Regions from separate parts of the Micromonospora sp. NPDC049204 genome, predicted to be linked through region 1. Evidence: riboswitches for the same ligand, from Rfam matches in the RefSeq annotation. Region 1 holds a riboswitch; the other holds the start of a gene.

What was found. Region 1 has a riboswitch for S-adenosylmethionine ahead of AB0A90_RS27970 (aminotransferase class V-fold PLP-dependent enzyme). Riboswitches for the same ligand answer to the same signal wherever they lie in the genome.
Region 2: linked by a shared signal. The riboswitch ahead of AB0A90_RS12955 (ABC transporter substrate-binding protein) and the one ahead of AB0A90_RS27970 (aminotransferase class V-fold PLP-dependent enzyme) in region 1 are both predicted to bind S-adenosylmethionine.

What each region holds. Positions count from the first base shown of each region.
Region 1 is NZ_JBEZDC010000018.1:18,057-25,107, forward strand. It holds gene AB0A90_RS27950 (FAD-linked oxidase C-terminal domain-containing protein) at 1-1,371, opposite strand, end outside; gene AB0A90_RS27955 (DUF4031 domain-containing protein) at 1,440-1,730, shown strand; gene AB0A90_RS27960 (metal-dependent phosphohydrolase) at 1,696-2,358, opposite strand; gene AB0A90_RS27965 (FUSC family protein) at 2,498-3,700, shown strand; gene AB0A90_RS27970 (aminotransferase class V-fold PLP-dependent enzyme) at 3,716-4,981, opposite strand; SAM riboswitch class IV at 5,028-5,148, opposite strand; gene AB0A90_RS27975 (PrsW family intramembrane metalloprotease) at 5,172-6,653, shown strand; gene AB0A90_RS27980 (hypothetical protein) at 6,679-6,846, opposite strand; gene AB0A90_RS27985 (co-chaperone GroES) at 6,940-7,051, opposite strand, start outside.
Region 2 is NZ_JBEZDC010000005.1:326,071-333,121, reverse strand. It holds gene AB0A90_RS12970 (Na+/H+ antiporter) at 1-35, shown strand, start outside; gene AB0A90_RS12965 (amino acid ABC transporter ATP-binding protein) at 48-791, opposite strand; gene AB0A90_RS12960 (amino acid ABC transporter permease) at 791-1,564, opposite strand; gene AB0A90_RS12955 (ABC transporter substrate-binding protein) at 1,604-2,518, opposite strand; SAM riboswitch class IV at 2,800-2,911, opposite strand; gene AB0A90_RS12950 (amino acid transporter) at 2,998-4,956, opposite strand; gene corA (magnesium/cobalt transporter CorA) at 5,123-6,253, shown strand; gene AB0A90_RS12940 (hypothetical protein) at 6,269-6,454, opposite strand; gene AB0A90_RS12935 (MFS transporter) at 6,682-7,051, shown strand, end outside.

The DNA.
Region 1 (7,051 bases):
GGCCGGGTCCAGCGCCGACTTGATCGCCTGGTGCACCCGGACGCCGACCGGCCCGATCTCCCGGGCCAGCCAGTCCCGCTTGAGCAGCCCCACCCCGTGCTCTCCGGTACAGGTGCCGCCCAGGTCCAGACCGAGCCGCATGATCTCGTCGAAGGCCCGCCGGCCCCGCTCCACGCTCGCCGGGTCGGCCCGGTCGACCACGATGTTCGGGTGCATGTTGCCGTCCCCGGCGTGCCCCACCACGCCGATCGGCACCTCGCACTCCACGGCGATCCGGGCCACCCCGTCCAGCAGTGCGGCGAGCGAGCCGCGCGGCACCGCCACGTCGTCGATCACCAGACCGCCGTTGCCGCCCGGGTAGGCGTCGGCCGCGAACTTCTCCATCGCCGGATGGGCCAGTCGCCGCGCCTGCAACAGCGCCGCCGCCTCCACCGCGTCGGTGGCCGCGTAGACCTCGTCGGCGCCGGCCGCCGTGCAGACCTCGGCCAGGCTGGCCAGGTCGTCGGCGGCCCGGGGGCCGGTGTCCGCGGCGGCCAGCAGCAGGGCCTGGGCGTCGGTCCGCAGCCCCATCGGCTGGTACGCCTCGATCGCCCGCAGATGGGTCTGGTCCAGCAGTTCCAACAGGCTGGGGGTGAGCCCACGGGCCGCGATCTCGGCCACCGCAGCGCCGGCCGCCGCTGTCGATCCGAAGACCGCCACCAGGGTCAGCGACTCGGCCGGGGCGGGCCGCAGCGCCACGGTCACCTCGGTGATCACGCCGAGGGTGCCCTCCGAGCCGACGAAGAGCCGGGTCAGGTCGTAGCCGGCCACGCCCTTCGCCGTCCGCCGGCCGGTGCGCAGCACCTCACCCGAGGCGAGCACCACCTCCAGGCCGAGCACGTACTCGGTGGTCACCCCGTACTTCACGCAGCACATGCCGCCGGCGTTGGTGGCCACGTTGCCGCCGATCGTGGACGACTCCCAGGAGCCGGGGTCCGGCGGGTACCAGAGCCCCTGCCTGGCCACCGCGCCGGCCAGCGCCGCGTTGACCACCCCCGGCTGGACCACGGCGATCCGGCTCACCGGGTCGATCTCCCGGATCTCGTCCATCGCGACAGTGCTCAGCACCACCGCGCCGTCCACCGCGTTCGCCGCGCCGGCCAGCCCGGTCCGCGCGCCCTGCGGCACCACAGGTACGCCGTGGCGCGCCGCCGCCCGGACCACCGCGACCACCTGTTCGGTGCTGCGCGGACGGGTCACCACGAGCGGGGTGCCGGCCGCGCACAGGTCGGCCTCGTCCCGCTGGTGCATGCGCAGCAGGTCCGGGTCGGTGAGCACGGCGTCGGCACCGAGCGCGGCGCGGAGATCGTCCAGGAGCGTGGTGGGGGCCATGCAGCCGAGGCTAGGTCGCCGGCCGGCGATCATCAACGTGATCAACTACGCGAGATAGCTTGGACGTCATGCTCTACCTGGACCGGCCGGCCTGGCCGTGGCGCGGTCGGCTCTGGTCACACCTGATCAGTGACGTCTCGTACGCCGAGCTGCACGCCTTCGCCGAGGCCCTCGGCGCGCCCCGCCGCGGCTTCGACCGGGACCACTACGACATCCCCGCCGACCGGTTCGCGGCGGCGGTGTGGCTCGGTGCCCAGGTGGTGCCGAGCCGGGAGCTGGTCCGGTTGCTCCGCGCCGCCGATCTGCGCCGCCCGAAGCACCTGGTCAGCCCGCGCCCGTCGGCGGCCCCGCAGCGGTGAGGGTGGCCAGTTCCCGGCGTACGTTGGCCCGGGCGGGCTCCTCCCAGCGGGCCGCCAGCGGCGGCAGACGAAACAGCGCGGGCAGCGCCAGCAGGCCGCCGAGCACCGCCGCCCGCCCGGCCCGGAAGGCCGGCTCCGGCACGTGCGCGTACTCCCGTCGGATCGCCGTCGCGTACCTGTCGTAGGTCGCCGGGGGCGCTGCCAGCACGGCGAGGTCCGCGTCGCAGAGCAGCGCGCCGTCCCGATCGTCCGGACCCACGACGTGCCCGGCGGTGAGCAGCACCAGCCGGCGCACCTCGGCCGCCGTGGGCGCCGGCACCCCGAGCCCGCCGAGCACGCTCTCGGCCAGCGCGGCGCTGTCCTGTTCGTTGGCGTCACCGCCGGCCCGCGGGTCGTAGACCGCGTCGTGCCACCAGGCCGCCAGCCGGACCAGGTCGGCCCGGTCGGCCAGCTCGGCGTGCTCGTCCACCACATCGAGCACCGCCGTCAGGTGGGCCACCGTGTGGTAGTGCCGGTGCGGCTCCCGCCACCTGTCGAGCAGCCGTTCGCCGGCCCGCGTCCACCCCGCGTCCGGCGTCGTACCAGCACCCCGGGCTGCCGCCCGCCACCGCTCCAGCAGATCGACCACCGGCCGAGTCTGCCGCATCCGGGCACGGCGCGCGACGCGGAAGGATTCAGCGGGCCTGTCCCGGGTAGTCGCGCCCATGGCCGTGGCCCGGGACAAGCGACCACCAATGGTGCGACGTACCGCGCTGCGCGACGGGCTGGTGGACGTCGACGGCGCACGGATCGCCGAGGCCACCGAGCAACTGCGCGACCGCGGCCGGGCCACCCTGCACGACCGGCTGCACCGGGTACGGATGGCCGGCGGGCTGGCCGTGCAGGCGGGGCTTGCCGCCGGGCTGGCGTACCTGATCTCGCACAAGGTGCTCGGCAACCCGCAACCGGTCTTCGCGCCGATCTCCGCGGTCGGCACCCTCGCCGCGTCGGTCGGTCAGCGGTTCCGCCGGACCATCGAGCTGATCGCCGGGGTGGGGATCGGGGTGGCCATCGGCGACTTCCTGATCTACCTGCTCGGCACCGGGGCCTGGCAGCTCGGCCTGGTGGTCACCGTCGCGATCCTGTTCACCATCTTCGCCGGGGCGAGCGTCGCCATCGTCATCCAGGCGGCGGCCACGGCGGTGCTGATCGTGACGCTGAGCCCGTCAACCCAGAATCTGGAGATCCCTCGCTTCGTGGACGCCTTCCTCGGTGGCGGGATCGCGCTCCTGGTGACCGCCGTGCTGCTGCCGCTGAATCCGCTCCGGGTGATCAACCGGGCCGCCCGGCCGGCGCTGGACCTGCTCGCCGCCCAGCTCGACGCCACCGCGGACGGATTGCGCAACCGGGACCGCGCCGGCGTCCAACGGGCCCTGGACCGGCTGCGCAACAACAAGGAGGAACTGGCCACGTTGGCCGAGGCGATCGAGGGGGCGAAGGAGACCGCGACCCTCTCGCCGGCCCGCTGGCACCGCCGCAGCGAGCTGATCCACTATGCGGAGGCGGCCGACCCGATCGACCGGGCGATGCGCAACACCGGCACGCTGATCCGCCGGTCCGTCACGTTGATCGAGGACGACGAGCCGGTACCCGATCCGATGCCGGACGCGATGGGCCACCTCGCCGAGTCGGTCCGGCTGCTCAAACACGAGTTCGCCGCCGGCGAGGAACCGGAGAAGGCCCGGGAGCGGTCGCTGCGCGCGGTCAGCGAGGCGGGTCGGGCGTACGGCGCCGGCGTCGGCTTCTCCGGCAGCGTGGTCGTCGCTCAGATCCGGACCACCGCCAGCGACCTGCTGGTGGCCTCCGGGATCGAACAGGAGGAGGCGAACCGGTGGATCCGCACCGCCTTCGGGGAGCAGGAGCGGCCGGTCGGTGAGCCGGCCGAGCCGGGCGAGGCGCCGAAACCGCCGACCGCCCCGCCCGTCGGCTGACCGCGGCCGCGCTCCTCAGCCCAACTCGGCGAGCGCCGCGAGCAGCCGGTCCACCTGCTCGACGGTGCTGCCCAGGCCGAGGCTGGCGCGCAACGCCGTGGGCGGGAGGTCCCGTCGGCCGGTACGCCCCGCCGCCTCGGCGAGCAGCCGCCGGGCCAGCGGGTGGGCACAGAACAACCCGTCGCGCACGCCGATCCGGTGCGTGCTGGCCAGTCGCGCGGCCACGTCGGCGGAGTCCCAGCCGGCGACCACGAACGAGACGATGCCGACCCGCGGCGCGGCCGGGCCGAAGGTGCGCAGCTCCACCACGTGCGGCAGCGCCTCGATGCCGGTCCGCAGTCGTGCCAGCAGCGCCTGCTCGTGGGCGGCCAGCGCGTCCCGGTCGGCCGCGCCGAGCGCCGCGCACACGGCCGCCAGCGCGACCGCGCCGAGCAGGTTCGGGGTGCCACCCTCGTGCCGGGCCGGACCGGTTGCCCAGGTCACGTCGTGGGTGGCCGGGCCGACGTGGCTGGTGGCGCCCCCACCCGCCAGGTACGGCGGGGCGGCGTCCAGCCAGTCCGCCCGGCCGATCAGCACACCCGCACCGAACGGCGCGTACAGCTTGTGGCCGGACACGGCCAGGTAGTCGGCGTCCAGCGCCAACAGGTCGACCGGGGCGTGCGGGGCGAGTTGTGCGGCATCGAGCACGATCCGGGCACCGTGCCGGTGCGCCACCCGGGCCAGCTCGGCGACCGGCCACCGCTCACCTGTCACGTTGCTCGCACCCGTCACCGCGACCAGCACCGGCAGTGCCGGACTGCTGCCCCGGCGCAGCTCGGTGAGGGCGGCGGCGAGGTCGCGTACCGCCCCGGCGGGATCGGCCGGCACCGGCAGCCGTACCGAACCGCGGGGCCAGGGCAGCAGGTTGGCGTGGTGCTCGCCCGCGAAGGTGACCACCGTGGTGCCGGCCGGCAGCGACCGCGCCAGCAGGTTGAGCGCGTCAGTGGTGTTGCGGGTGAAGATCACGTGATCGTCTGCCCGGGCGTTGAAGAAGTCACCGATCGTCTGCCGGGCCTGCTCGTACGCGAGGGTGCAGCGCCGCGACAGCGCGCCCGCGCCGCGATGCACGCTGGCGTACCAGGGCAGCAGTTCGGCCACCGCGTCGGCGGCGGCCCGCGCGCAGGGTGCGCTCGCCGCGTAGTCCAGGTTGATCTCACCGGGCACGCCGAGGACGTCCAGCGGCACCGACGCGGGCGCGACGGTGGGCAGGGTGGGCAGCGAGGGAACGAGGGTGACGGGCACGCCGGAACCTCCGGGGTCAGGGACCCCGGGTGCGGCATCGGGACGGGGTCCGCGCTTGCCCAGCACACCGATCGGGCTGGGCCCGGTCATCACCCGGGGCACCCCACCGCGAACTCGACGAGGGTTGCCGGCCAGCAAGCCGGGGCTGAACGCTGGCACTCGTGACCTGCGGGCAGCATAGCGGCAACCGATGCGACCGGACCAGCCGGCGGCGGATGGCTACGCTGACCGCATGGCCGACACCCCGCCCGGTACGCCCCTGCCGTCGCCGCCCGCGCCCGTGGCTCCGTCCGTCGGCGGAGCGCCCCGGATGCCGCTGCGCCGGCTGGGCTGGCGGCGGTTCTTGGCGTTGGCCGGGGTGGTGCTGCTCATCGCCGCCTGCGCGGTGTTCATGGTCTTCAGGCTCGGCCAGTCGCTCGGCGCGCAGGCACTGCTGATCGGGGTGGCCGCCGCCATCCTGCCGGTGCCGGTGCTGGTCGCCTGCTTCCTCTGGCTGGACCGGTACGAACCGGAGCCGTTGAAGTATCTGATCTTCTGCTTCGCCTGGGGAGCATTCGTCTCCACCGCCGCCTCGCTCACGGTCAACGAATTCGCCGCCAACCGGTTCGCCGCCTGGGGGCTGCCCGACGCGCTCACCGGCGTGCTGGTGGCGCCGTTCATCGAGGAGTTGACCAAGGCGCTGGGCCCGATCCTGCTGCTGGTGTTCCGGCGACGGGAGTGGTCCGGGATCACCGACGGCCTGGTCTACTGCGGGCTGTCCGCGGTCGGCTTCGCCATGGTGGAGAACATCCTCTACCTGGGTGGGCTGGGCTACGCGTCCGGAGCCGACCGGTACGGTCCGGTGACCGGCGTCAACCAGGTCATCTCGATCTTCATCCTGCGGATCCTGCTGTTCGGGTTCGCCCATCCGCTCTTCACCTCGATGACCGGTGTGGGGCTGGGCATCGCGGCGCGGACGGCCGACCGGCGGGTCCGGGTGCTCGCCCCGATCGCCGGCCTGCTGCTGGCGATGATGTTGCACGGCACGTGGAACCTGCTGCCCACGCTTACCCAGGCCACCGGCGAGGCGTTGATCATGCTGTACGGCTTCCTGGGCCTGATGGTGCCGGTCTTCTTCGGCATGGTGGGTTTCGCGGTGTGGTTGCGCGCCTGGGAGGGGCGGCTCACCGAGCGGACCCTGCCGGACTACGTCCGCGCCGGTTGGCTGAGCCCACCCGAGGTGGCGGCGCTGAGCAGCCTCGGCCGGCGGCACGCGGCCCGCAGTTGGGCGCGGCGGGTGGCCGGCGACGCCGGGGTGCGGGCGATGCGCGGCTACCAGTCCGCCGCCACCCGACTGGCCCTGCTGCGCGACGGCTCGCTGCGCGGCCTGGACCGCAAGCCCGCCGACCAGGAACGGACCGCGCGGGAGGAGCGGGAGCTGCTGGACGCGATGAACGCGTACCGGTCGTTCTTCGTCGGCCGGGACCCGCAGGCCCCGACGGGGGTCTGGGACGGCAGCCGCTACCACCTGCGCTTCCCGGACGGTACGCAGCGGCCGGTGGAAGCGCCGGACGACCCGGTGGTGCCGATCCCGGTGGTGCTGGCCCCCGCGCCACCGCCTCCGGTGGGCTACGCCCCGCCCGGTTGGCCCGGCCCGCGCTCGGCGGCGCCGTGGCCCACGGGACACCCCTGACGGCAGGCGCCCCCGGCCGGCGGCCTCACGTCATCAGCGAGGTGAGGAAGTCACCGAAGCCCTGGAACATCGCCATCAGCGCACCACCGATGGCCTTGAAGATCTGCGCGGCGCCGTCCGGCCGGAAGGCCATGAAGTAGATCAGGAACGCAACACTGCCCCAGGTCAACAGCTTCTTCACGAATACTGGCATCGTCCCTCCCCAGGGCCACGGTCGCCGGATGGCTTCCCGTCGTGCGGCCGGGCAAACGATGCGCGGCGCGGCCTGCTGGCCGGGGGAGGTGCGTCAGAGGTAGAGGCCGGTGGGGTCGTTCTCGATCCGCTCGGCGGCCACCGCGTGCACGTCGCGCTCCCGCAGCAGCACGTACCCGCGGCCGTGCAGCTCGACCTCGGAGCGG
Region 2 (7,051 bases), on a different contig from region 1:
AGATCCGGTTGCTGGGGCGCGGGCCCAACGACTGATCGGCCGCCTCGTCAGAGCACCTGCGCGAGGAACCGGCGCAGCCGAGGATGCTCGGCCCGTTCGAAGATCGCCTCGGGCGGGCCGGCCTCCAACACCACGCCCCGGTCCATGAAGGCGACGGTGTCGGCGACCTGCCGGGCGAAGCCCATCTCATGGGTGACCACCACCATGGTCATGCCCGCGGCGGACAGGTCGGCCATCACCCCGAGGACACCCTTGACCAACTCCGGGTCGAGCGCCGAGGTGGCCTCGTCGAAGAGCATCACCTCCGGCCGCAGGGCCAGCGCCCGGGCGATCGCCACGCGTTGCTGCTGACCGCCGGAGAGCTGCGCCGGTCGTGCGTCGGCCTTGCCGGCCAATCCCACCAGGTCCAACTGGTTCCGCGCGACGGTTTCCGCCTCATCCTCGCCGAGCTTGCGGAGCCGGCGCAGCGCGAGGGTGACGTTGCGCAGCACGCTCATGTGCGGGAAGAGGTTGAACTGCTGGAAGACCATGCCCACCCGCTGCCGCAGCGCGTCCGGGTCGTCGCCCAGCACGCTGCGCCCGTCCAGCAGCACGTCGCCGTGGTCCGGCTCGATCAGTCGGTTGATGGTGCGCAGCAGCGTCGACTTGCCCGACCCGGACGGGCCGATCACGCAGGCCGTCGCGCCGCGCGGCACCGTGAGGTCGACGCCGCGCAGCACCCGGTTCGGTCCGAAGGCAAGGTGCACGTCGCGTACGTCGAGGCTGACCGAGGTGGTCGTGTCGGTGGTCATCACCGGTGTCCTTCCGTCGCGGCGTACGCCGAAGCGGTGTCGTCGTCCTCGTCTGTCGGTGCGGTCGCCGGCCGGCCGTTGCGCAGCCGCCGGTCGATCCAGTTGACGACGTGCGTCAGTGGGACGGTCAACACCAGGTAACAGAGCCCGGCCAGCAGCAGCGCCGACTCGTTTCCGGTGGTGGCGGCGTAGTCCTGCCCGATCCGGAACAGCTCCCGTTGACTGGCCACCAGGCCGAGGAAGTAGACCAGGCTGGAGTCCTTGATCAGGGCGATGAGCTGATTCACCCAGGCCGGCAACACCCGCCGGATGCCCTGCGGGATGATCACCAGCCGCATCGCGTCGGTCCAGGAGAAGCCGAGGGCGCGGGCGCCCTCCAGTTGGGCGGCCTCCACCGACTGGATGCCGGACCGGAAGATCTCCCCGATGTACGCGGCCGCGATCAGCGACAGCGCCAGGATGCCCAACGGGTAGGGGTCCGGTCCCCAGACCTGCATGCCCAGCGGCGCCAGCCCGACGCCGATCAGCAGGATCGTCGCCGCGGCCGGAAGTCCTCGGAACACGTCGGTGTAGACCCGCGCCGGCCAGCGCAGCCAACGGCTGCGCGAGATGCCGGCGACGGCCAACAGCAGGCCCAGCACCGAGCCGAGCAGGGCGGCGGAGACCGCCAGGATCAGTGTGTTGGGCAACCCGACGGTCAGCATCTCGGGCAGCGCCTCGCGCATCGCGTCGATGTCGAAGAAGGTCTCCCACAGCGTGCTCAACGGATCCATCGGTCGCCTCTCCTACCGCCCTGCTCGCTCGTCACCGGGTCAGGACGCGGCCGACGCGGACGCCGACGGCACGGCCGACGCGGACGCCGACGGCTTCGACGACGTGCCCGACGCGGTCGGTGCCGACACGGTGCCGCTGCCCGGCGTGAAGTCCGCCGGGATCGGCCGACCGGGGTAGTACTGCGCCTGCAACCTGCTCCAGGTGCCGTCCGCGATGACCTCGTCGAGGCCCTTGTTCAGCGCCTCGCGCAGCTTGTCGCTGCCCTTGGCCACGGCGTACGCGGTCGGCGCCGGGCTGAGCTGCTTGGCCGCCACGGTGATCTTGCCGGTGCTGTCGGCGGCCGACTTCTCGCCGATTTCGGCCGGAGCGATCCACGCGTCGGCGGTGCCGGCCTTGAGCTGGTTGATCGCACCGTTGTAGTCCGGCACCCGGACCGGGTCGAGCTGCTGACCGGTGGCGTAGTCGTCCTGCACAGTGCCCTGCACCACCACGACCCGCTTGCCGGCGAGCTGGTCGAAGCCGGTGATCGGCGAGCCGGCCGGCACGTCCAGGCCGAAGTAGCCGAAGTCGTAGCCGTTGCCGAAGTCGACGGTCTTCTTGCGCGCCTCGGTGATGGTGATCGAGGAGCTGCCCACGTCGAACTTGTGGTTGTTGACCTGGGACAGCAGCGCGGAGAAGTCGGTGCCGACGAACTCGACAGTGAGGCCGAGCCTGCCGGCCACGGCGGTCAGCAGGTCGTTGTCGAAGCCGGTGAACCTGCCGTCCTTGAGGTACACGTTCGGCGGGGCGTCGGTCAGCGTGCCGGCCCGCAGCACGCCCGGCTGCGCCAGGCCGTACGGGTTGGCGGTGGCGTCGGACGAGGTGTCGTCGCCGCAGGCGGTGAGAGCGGTGGCGGCCAGGATCGTGGCCGCGCCCAGGGCTGCGGCACGGGTCAGGGCAGGAAGGATTCGCACGGGTGTCTCCGAAAGGGGTCATGTCTCGGCGGGCACGGACGTGTGCCGCCGACGGTGCGCCCGATGGGCGTACCGCTGGAAAGGCTCGGAAAAAGAGAGGTGTGCTAGTTAGTGCCGAGGGCCGCGTCGACACGCGGCGCTGCACATTCGCATCATGTCCACGTGCCGCCGCCGGGTCAGTGCCGGCGTGGGCTGACCGGCGCGGAGTTGCGCGACATCGGTCGGTGGGGCGGTGCTGAGGATGCGCATGGGTCTCCCGGGTCTGTGCTGACCTGGGTGCCAGGCCACGCTTGCACCGACGTCGTGCCGGTGCCTGGTCTTCACCCGGGGCACCCCACCGCGGAGGAGGGTTGCCGGCCAGCGAGCCGGGGCTTCGCGCTGGCACTCATGACCTGCAGCGAGGCTAGCAGCACGCACGGGTGGATCGTCCAGTCGTTATGACCACGCTCACCGTGCGCGGAGGATGCTCGGCCCGCAGGTCAACCGGCGTGCACGTGCGGCCGGCGACACGGGTCGGGTTCCTGGCGGCGCAGGATCTCCCGGGTCACCGAGGCGATCGCGCCCTGCCCGAACGCCAGGTAGCGCAGGAAGTTGCGGGCCGGGCCGCCCTCGCTCCACTCGAAGTAGATGTGCGGTCGCCGCCCGGTGCGGTCGCGGATCTCCAGCAGCAGGACGGCGAGCGCGTTGGGCACCGAGGAGCTGGTCAGACTGAGCACCGCGAAGCTGTCGTCGGCCAGGCCGCCGCGTACCAGCAACTCGGTCTGGAAGTCCGACGGGTCGGTGACGTGCACCTCGACGAAGATCACGTCGCTGTCGTCGGGGAAGTCGTTGTCCGCCATCGTCTGTGCCAACTTCGCGCGGTACTCGGCCTCGTCGTGCCGGTCGGGCTCGTGGGCGACGAGCCGGATTCGCCGTCCGGCGCGTTCGTCGATCATCCGGGTGGCGACCGGATCCAGCTCGATCCGGTCCACCCGCAGCTCGTAGGCCCGAGACACCCGGGACAGCACCGAGACCACGATGATCCCGCCGATGAAACAGGCCGCGATCTTGACGCCGTCGGGGCGTTCCACCACGTTCGCCAGGGTGGTGTAGACGAAGACCACCGCGATGACGCCGAACGCGACGGTGCGACCGCGCTGACGCCGCCGGGCCGCCGCGAGCGTCACCGCCGTCGCCGCGGACGTGATCAACACCAGCACACCTGTTGCGTACGCGCCGCCCTGCGCGTCCACGCTGGCATCGAAGACGACCGTGATCAGGAAGGCCACCGTGGTGAAGACCAGCACGAGCGGCCGGACGGCCCGCGCCCAGGCCGGTGCCATGCCGTAGCGGGGCAGGTAACGGGGGACGAGGTTGAGCAGTCCGGCCATCGCGGACGCCCCCGCGAACCACAGGATCCCGATGGTGGACAGGTCGTAGACGGTGCCGAACACCTCCCCGAGGTGCTGGTGCGCCAGGTAGGCCAGCGCCCGGCCGTTCGCCGGCCCGCCCGGCCGGAAGTCCTCCGCCGGGATCAGGATGGTGGTCGTCACGCTGCTGGTGATCAGGAAGACACTCATGATCACCGCGGCGGTGGTGAGCAGCCGGCGCGCGCCGCGGATCCGGCCCAACGGTCGATCCTCGGAGTCCTGTGGGTCGCCCCGTACGCTCGGCATCACGGCCACCCCGGTCTCGAAGCCGGACAGGCCCAACGCCAGTTTCGGAAAGACCAGCAGCGACAACCCGACCACCAGCCAGGGATCGCCGTGCCCGGTGGTCAGCATGGTCGTCCAGTCCCCGACGGCGCTCGGGTGCGTCACCACCCGCCACAGCGCGTCGACCACCACCACCGCGTTCAGCGCCAGGTAGGCCGCCACCAGCACGACGGCGATGCCGATGGCCTCGGTGAATCCCTTGAGGAACACCGCGCCCAACAGGGCCACCAGCAGCAGCGTGACAAGTACCTCGTGCCCCTTGAACCCGTCCGGCCAGAACGGGTTCTCGTCGATGTGCGCGGTCGCGTCGGCGGCCGACAGGGTGATGGTGATGATGAAGTCGGTGGCCGCGAAACCGAGCAGCACCAGCACCAGCAACTTGCCCGGCCAGTAGCTCAGCAGGCGTACCAACATCGCGATGGAACCCTCACCGTGCGGGCTCTCCACGGCCACCCGCCGGTAGACCGGCAGGGCGCCCAGCAGCGTCACCAGCACCAGCACCAGGGTCGCCACCGGCGACAGCGCCCCGGCGGCCAGCGCCGCGATGCCCGGCTGGTAGCCCAGGGTGGAGAAGTAGTCGACGCCGGTCAGGCACATCACCTTCCACCACGGATGCTGCCGGTGCTCCGGCGGGCGTCCGTGCGGCCCCGGGTGCCGCACGGCGTGGTCCGAGCCCGCGTCGAGCAACCACCCCCGCAGCCGACCGCCGCGTCTGTCCACCTCCATCGGCGCGTCCCCCGTCATCCGCCCATGGTCACCGTGAGTATCCGCCCGTCGGGCCGCGCCCGTCCCCGGGTGCCCGGAACCCACCCGTCGGCGGGCTGGTTTCGGGTCGTGGGCACGGGGGATGCAGCCCTCCCGGATCGGCGGGAGCGCACCGGGCCGGACGGCGCCGGGGGAGGGGACAGGCATGGTCGGTGGCCGTCGATTCCGCCCCGGTGGTGGCTTCGGTCGCCAACTTGACGAGCACGACAGCACCGACGGCGTGCCGCCGTCGACGGTGTCGCCCGACCCGCCCACCGGCGGTCTGGTGGACAGCGCGGTCTACGTCCGAGGGCACCGCTTCGCCTCACCGTCCGGGCTCGCCGAGACGTACCGCTGCCTGCAGGAGCAGGACGCCGCGATGGCCTGGATCGGGTTGTACCGGCCCGACATCGAGCAGATCACCTCGCTGGCCCGGGAGTTCCGGCTGCACGACCTGGCGGTCGAGGACGCGATCAACGCCCACCAGCGCCCCAAGCTGGAACGGTACGGGCACACCCTGTTCGTGGTGCTGCGCGCCGCCCGCTACGACGACCTGCGCGAGGAGGTCGAGTTCTCCGAGCTGCACCTGTTCATCGGGCCGGGCTTCGTGGTCACCGTCCGGCACGGTGAGGTCCCGGACCTGGCCGCGGTGCGGCGGCGGATGGAGACCGACGCGCCGATTCTCGCCCGGGGACCGGAGGCGGTCCTGTACGCGATCCTCGACCAGGTCGTCGACGGGTACGCGCCGGTGGTGGCCGGGCTGGAGAACGACATCGACGAGATCGAGACCCAGGTGTTCGGCGGCGACCCGAACGCCAGCCGGCGCATCTACGGCCTGAGCCGCGAGGTCATCCAGTTCCAGCGGGCCGCCCGGCCCCTGCTCGCCGTACTCGACGCACTTGCCGACGGCGCCAGCAGTGCCGGCACGGACGAGGAGCTGCGCCGCTACCTGCGGGACGTGACCGACCACCTGACCCAGGTGGTGGAGCGGGTGGACGGTTTCCGGCACCTGTTGCAGAACATCCTCACCGTCAACGCCACCCTCGTCTCGCAGCAGCAGAACGAGGAGATGCGCAGCCTGACCGCGGCGAGCTACGCGCAGAACGAGGAACTGAAGAAGGTCTCGTCCTGGGCGGCGATCCTGTTCGCGCCCACACTCATCGGCACCGTGTACGGGATGAACTTCGTCCACATGCCGGAGTTGAACTGGCGTTTCGGCTACCTGTTCGCGTTGCTGCTGATGCTGCTGGTCTGCGGCACCCTCTACGTGATCTTCAAGCGGCGCGGCTGGCTGTGAGCCACCCGCCCCGGATCACTCGATGCCACGCAGGATGTGCCGTTCGTCCTCGACGTCGTCGTCGCCGGCGGCGATCCGGCCGAGCAGGACGGCCGCGGCCCAGATCGTCAGTGGCGTCGCCGCCCCGGTCATGCCGCCGCCGGTCCGGTCGTCCCGGGCCTGGCTCCGCTCCGCACGTGCTGGTCTGCGCTGAGCCTGCATGGGCCCCGCCTCTCCTCGTCGACGCCGTCGTCGGTGGCGCGGCGTCAGCGCGCCACCGGTCGGGCGATCCACGCGCTGGCGGGTCACACCGGTACGACAGCCACCTCGAACTTTCCCACGCCCGGCCGTATTCGCACCGCTTGTTTTCGGGTTTCCGACTGCGGCCTGCCAAACCGGACATAACGCATCAGCGTTGTCGAGAGTGGTCGACTGGGTAGGGAGACCGGGTGAGCCGAACTGCGGAGATGGTCTCGTCCGTCGTCCCCGCTCGCCGAGCGTTGCCCCGCTACCTCGTCGCCGCGACGCTCGCCCGAGGCGCGGACGCCGGCGGGGCGGTGGGAGTGGTGCTGCTGGCCACCCTGCCGGCGGTGGGGGCGACCCGTCCGGCGCTGCTCGGCGGGTTGTTGGCCACCTGCCTGACGGCACCGCACCTGCTCGGGCCGCTGCTGGCCCGGTGGCTGGACCGGGCCGAGGACGGCCGGGGCCGGCTGGCCGTCGGCTTCGTCACGTACGCCGCGGCGGTCGCGGCGGCCGGGCTGCTGCTCGGTCGGGTGCCCGTCGGCGTGCCCGTGGCCCTGCTGATCGCGGCCGGGGCTT